2 regions of the Kosakonia sp. MUSA4 genome follow, and region 2 is predicted to be linked to the other one. Evidence: predicted binding sites of a transcription regulator. Region 2 holds the regulator's gene; the other holds the start of a gene.
What was found. Region 2 encodes Fur, which represses iron uptake genes when iron is present. Its sites were predicted from a motif close to ATAATAATGAGAACNACTATCAA; they were not measured.

Region 1 (3,142 bases), 480 kb from region 2:
GTGGGTGGTTCCGCAGGCTGCGTTATCCGCTGGCTGCTCTCTGTGCGTTTAAATGCGCTTTTTCCCAATCTGCCGCCGGGTACGCTGCTGGTTAACTTGCTGGGTGGCATGATCATTGGCGGCGCGCTGGCGTTCTTTACGCGCCAGCCGCATCTCGATCCCACCTGGCGATTGCTGATCACCACGGGCCTGTGCGGCGGCATGACAACGTTTTCAACCTTCTCGCTGGAAATTTTCGCGCAGTTGCAAACGGGAAATTATCTGTGGGCAATGACCTCCGTGCTGGTACACGTGCTGGGATCGTTGCTGATGACGGCGCTGGGTTTTACGCTGGTTAACGCCCTGTATTGAGCCTGTGCGCAGGGGGAGATAAATATCTTCCCCGCTCTTTAACCGTAAAAATGCCAGGACTATTAGCAACCTTTTTATTTTAATCTTGCGAAGATGTTTTTTCTGAATTTTTAAATGGCACCATGAGTGAGTATTGACTAATGACACTAAATAAGCAGAATTAGGAACATTGACGCAACGGACACACACCATATAGCCCGTAATAATTATTAAGAACAAGCGCTTTGGCAATATCAGTTGTTGGAAAAATCTGATAGCGGGAAATATTATATTTGTGTTTTTTTTGTTTTATTTTGCTTGCTGGGAAACGGTAAGCCAAAATGGTTCGCAAACCAGGTTTTTCGCCATTTACATGTGAGTCTGGAGTGGTTGATGGGCAAAGAACAAGAGAGTTACGGAATGCACGATTTTTTCAGAGGTGACACTTCAGGCCATGAAATGATTGAGCGCTATACGTATGTAAAAATTATTAATTTTGATGCGGCTGATACGATTAGTTTTGAGTTTTCCCCATATCAAAAATATTTTATTTCAATTATGGCGAATCGCAAACCACCTGCCGAAATTAGCAATCAATAACGTCCATTACTGAATGTGAAAATAAATTTATTGGCAGCGCAGCGAACGCGCAATGTACTGCCCATCATATTGGACGAAAAATCCGAAAAAGAACCTTCAGACCCAGGAAATCCGCTCTGTGTCTGAAGGCATGCAAATGCATCTTCGTTACTAACAATGAGCGTGCTAACAAATTGTAAAACTATGATCAGAGTACCCCTATAAAACAGGGAGTTGTAATGAAAATAAAAGATCTTTGTGAATGAATATTTTCATCATTAGTGCATTGAAGTTATTGATAATCTGATCATATTTCATCCATTCCGACGTTTGAAACCCTGGTGTCGCACTTGCAGCCGTCCCTTGCGGGCGGCTTTTTTTTTACCAGCTAAAGATTTTTGTTGGTCGCGATGCGCATCATCAGCTGCTGTCTGCGCAGCTTGACGTCTTCCGTACGCTGGAGCCTAATCGCTTTTTTTCTCTACGTGCCCAAGTGGTTTTTCCGGGAAGCAGTAGTCGCGCACGCGGCGTTTTAACTCTGCCGCATCGGGAAAACCGCCTTCCTGCTTGCGATCCCAGATGACTGTGCCATCGATATCAATCACAAAAATGCCGCCGGTGCCGGGGATCAGGCGCACCGATCCGAGATCGGTACTGAACGTATGCAGCAGTTCTTGCGCCATCCAGCTGGCGCGCAGCATCCAGTTACACTGCGAGCAATAATGTAAAGTAATCGCCGGTTTGTTCATTTTCTCGTCCCTCCAAAAGACGAATCAGACAGCAAAGTGTATGCAAATTGCGGACGCAAAGGTGAGAAGTTTATGAACCTATTGCAAGTGATAATCATTATCATTAATATCTAATCTCATAACATAACGATAACCTGCTTTTTTGTCCTGACGTATTCTCGTTTCGTGGAACGACTGGAAGTAAGACGTGAGCCTGATACTAATAAATTCTAAGGCTTACAAAATATTATGTGCAAATCGCAACTTTCTCCGCGTCGCTTCAGGAAGCGCGTGTTGGTGACTTCATTACTCGCAGCCCTGTATCAGAACACCGCGCTGGCAGCGGATACCGATACCTCGACGACTACCGCAACGAATGCGAAACAGGATACGGCCGAACAGATGGTCGTTACGGCACCTGCGCCGGTGCTGAAAGCAGGAAGTAGCCATTCCGTTAGCGCACAGGATTTACAAAACAAAGGCGCGAACGATTTCGGCTCAATCATGCGTTACGAACCGCTGATCAGCGCGACCGGCGCAAGCGGCGGTTCCGGTAACGGCAAAAGCGGTTTTGACCGTGGCGGTTACACCGGTTACAACATTCGCGGCCTGGAAAGTAACCGCGTGGGAATCGATGTTGATGGCATTCCGCAGCCGGATGCAACCGGCCGTAGCTACGTCAGCCGCGCGGGCCTGAACACCTTCGGCATCGGCCGTGACTATATCGATCCGTACATGTACGGCAATGTGGATATTCAGTCCGGCGCGACGCCCACCGATCAAGCGAACACCTCAATTGGCGGCAATGTCTCCTTCCGCCCGAAATCACCGGACGATTATCTGCGCCCGGGCAAAAACAGCTACTTTGGCTACCAGAGCGATTATGACTCCGCCGACCGCAGCTGGCACAACGGCGTGACCGGCGCAGCAGGGGATGAAACCCTGCGCGGCATCTTTGTTTATAGCCGCCGCGATGGTCAGCAAACCCGCAACAACAGCGGCTCCATCGATGCGTACCCGGCGAACTGGCACTCCGATGCGATGATGGCCTCCGGTATCTGGCAGCCCAACGATGAGCATAAACTGACCGGCACGCTGGATTACTACCACAAAACCAATCACACCCATTACGACTCGTGGGACAACAGCGGCAGCACCATCCTTGGCGACGCGCAGCAAACCAGCCAGACTCGCCGCTGGGGCGTCAGCCTGAAAGATGACTGGACGCCAATGAACGACTGGCTAGACAGCATGTCCAGCAAAGTCTATTACCAGCACACCGAAGCGCATGACCGCACTTACATGCCGGACAGCACCACCGCCACCATGGAAACGGTGTACTCCAATTACGATACCGATACCTGGGGCATACAGAATGCGCTGGCGAAAACCCTTGGCCGCCACGATCTGAGCGCCGGTTTCAACGCCAGCACCACCAAAACCAAGCGTCCGTTTAACCAGTCGCCGGTGCCAAGTCTCTTCAGCGAAATCATGCAGCCGGAAGC
Region 2 (3,142 bases):
GTGTATGGCGTTTCAATGTGCCGGTGTTGTGGGTGCAATATCCGCATATTGTCGGCTGGGAAACCATTCCCGCATGGCCTCATCCGGCACTGTTTGTCTGCGGCGGCAACTCCCCTTACGTTACGGAGCAGTACCGGAGCGCTTTGCTTGAACAGTTCCCGCAGGCGCGCGCGCATGTGATTGCTGGTGCCGGTCACTGGGTGCATGCGGAAAAACCTGAAGCGGTGATGCGGGCAATTAATCGTTATCTCGCTGAAAAGTCAAACTGATTAAAAAGGCGGCGACCAGTCGCCAGAACGCGTCCGCCCGTTGGCGCGCCCGTTATGCTGATGTATGATGGCGCGCTATTCAGCCCGGGCGGCAGCCCGATTGCTTGTCTTTCCCGTAGTATGCTTAAACATGGCTAAAGAACAAACGGACCGTACAACCCTGGATCTGTTCGCGAATGAGCGTCGCCCGGGACGGCCGAAGACGAATCCGCTCTCGCGTGATGAACAGTTACGCATCAACAAACGCAATCAATTAAAACGCGATAAAGTTCGTGGGCTTAAACGCGTCGAGCTAAAACTGAACGTGGAAGCCGTTGATGCGTTAAACGAACTTGCCGATGCGCGTGACATGAGCCGCAGCGAACTTATCGAAGAGATGCTGCTGGCACAGCTGAGCGCATTGCGCGGAAAGTAATTACTCCGAATCACCTCTCTTATTTTCACGTTTTCATGTGTCATACAGTGCACTCCGCGGCGATAGCTGTTTTCGCGCGCTTCTCTGTTCTGCTATGATTGCCCTTATCTGTGGGCAAAGCGCCACCATCATATTCATTAGGTTTCAAGAGGTTATTTTACTCATGGCAATTACAGGTATTTTCTTCGGCAGCGACACCGGCAACACCGAAAATATTGCGAAAATGATTCAGAGTCAGCTTGGTAAGGACGTTGCCGACGTACATGACATTGCCAAGAGCAGCAAAGAAGATATCGAAGGATATGACATTCTGCTGCTCGGCATTCCGACCTGGTATTATGGCGAAGCGCAGTGCGACTGGGATGATTTCTTCCCGACGCTGGAAGACATTGATTTTAATGGTAAGTTAGTTGCGCTGTTTGGCTGCGGCGATCAGGAAGACTATGCAGAATATTTCTGTGATGCGCTGGGTACGATCCGCGATATTATTGAGCCGCGCGGCGCGACTATCGTGGGCCATTGGCCGACTGCAGGCTACCATTTCGAAGCCTCTAAAGGGCTGGTGGATGATGGCCATTTCGTTGGTCTGGCGATTGACGAAGATCGTCAGCCAGAAATGACCGCAGAACGTGTACAAAAATGGGTTAAGCAAGTTCGCGAAGAGTTACATCTTGATGACATCATCAACGCCTGATTTTACGGCGTAATCTGTGGGTTACGTGGTATTAATAGGTAAAAGCAATGGAAATAATTGCTACAAATTTTTAACTTTTTTCTCCATCGCTGTACAATAAGCCCTGCTAAAGTGGTGTTATGAAGCACAGGAGTTGCTGGTGACACCACGTTTTAAAAGCTTACTTTACTTGAGGACTTGCAGTTTTCATTTAGCCATGGCAGTTCTATAATGAGACGCATTATCCCAGGTGCATTCCTTCTAACTTCCATTGAGGAAGTGAATCGTATAGCAACAGGACAGATTCCGCATGACTGACAACAATACCGCATTAAAGAAGGCTGGCCTGAAAGTCACGCTTCCTCGGTTAAAAATCCTGGAAGTGCTTCAGGAACCGGATAACCATCATGTCAGTGCGGAAGATTTATATAAACGACTGATCGACATGGGCGAAGAGATCGGGCTGGCGACAGTATATCGTGTACTGAACCAGTTTGATGACGCCGGCATTGTGACCCGTCATAACTTCGAAGGCGGGAAATCCGTTTTTGAACTGACTCAGCAGCATCACCACGATCACCTGATTTGCCTCGACTGCGGCAAAGTGATCGAATTCAGTGATGATTCCATCGAAGCGCGTCAGCGTGAAATCGCCGCCAAACACGGCATTCGCCTGACGAACCACAGTCTTTACCTGTACGGCCACTGCGCCGAGGGTGACTGCCGCGAAGATGAACACGCGCACGATGCGAAATAATCCCTTTTCATACTCAAGCCAGCCTTCAGGTTGGCTTTTTTTTTGCCCTTCAAAAACAAAAATGCCCGGCAGGTTTGCGCTGCCGGGCAGGTTACTTCAGCAATAATTACGCTTTCACGCTATCCACACGGCTGAAACGTTTGCCGTCCGGGCTGGCGGTGCGGATCTGCACTTCCCCGCTCACCTGCGGACGCGCTTTATCATCGTAGCGCAGCCAGTTTTTACCGCCGTCCGTAGAATATTCCACGACCATTCCCGGGAAGCTGGTATTGGCTTCCAGCTTGCCGCCGACCACGCGCGCGCCCGGTACAGGCAGGCGGTAGTTAATGCCTGCTTTGTCCAGTTTTGCCAGTTCACGATGGCCTAACAGATTTGCAAAGCGGGTCCAGTCTTTATCCAGCGCTTTTACATCGACCAGATGAGTTTCACCGCCTTTGTACTCGCGACCGGCCTGATAATCCTGTTCCCAACCGGCGCGGTGCCAGGCACGCTCTGCGACCGCAATCATGCGTGGATAAATCATGTACTCCATCTGGTTGTCGGTACGTACCACTTCACTCCACAACTGAGCAGAAAGACCATAGGCTCCAGGCCATAGTTTGTCCGATTTCGCGTTGAATGGATTGCCGTCGCGATCCAGTGAGGTTTCAGCATTTTGCGGCATGTTGTCCGGCGCAAAGCTGAAGATCTTGCGCTCATCGCTAAAGCGCGTGCCCCAGTAGTAGCCGCTTTCCGCCGGATGGACTTCGTTCGGGAAGTCGAGGTAAACATAGTCCGGGTTCGAGACAATGACGCGGAACCCTTTGTTTGCCCAGTCATTTACCGAATCGAAACCGCCCCAGTAGAGCGTATCCCAGAAGTTAACATTGACGTGATCGGTGGCAAACTCGGCGGCATTTTTAGCATCTTTCAGGCCATCCTGCCACGCCTGCATGGTGCCGATACCGTGCGCTTTCACCAGCTTGCTGACCTCAATACCAAAGTAGCTGGAAAGATGCTCAACATCTGCAACCTTACCCTCTTTGACC

Region 1: C0557_RS04530 (TonB-dependent receptor domain-containing protein) is a predicted target of Fur. The motif match lies at 1,746-1,768, and genes of this name have one in related genera.

The regions. Positions count from the first base shown of each region.
Region 1 is NZ_CP025697.1:960,514-963,655, forward strand. Features, by position in the region: gene crcB (fluoride efflux transporter CrcB) at 1-351, shown strand, start outside; gene C0557_RS04520 (hypothetical protein) at 724-930, shown strand; gene C0557_RS04525 (SelT/SelW/SelH family protein) at 1,374-1,658, opposite strand; gene C0557_RS04530 (TonB-dependent receptor domain-containing protein) at 1,887-3,142, shown strand, end outside.
Region 2 is NZ_CP025697.1:1,442,746-1,445,887, reverse strand. Features, by position in the region: gene ybfF (esterase) at 1-269, shown strand, start outside; gene ybfE (LexA regulated protein) at 400-684, shown strand; gene fldA (flavodoxin FldA) at 848-1,378, shown strand; gene fur (ferric iron uptake transcriptional regulator) at 1,668-2,114, shown strand; gene C0557_RS06870 (beta-N-acetylhexosaminidase) at 2,221-3,142, opposite strand, start outside.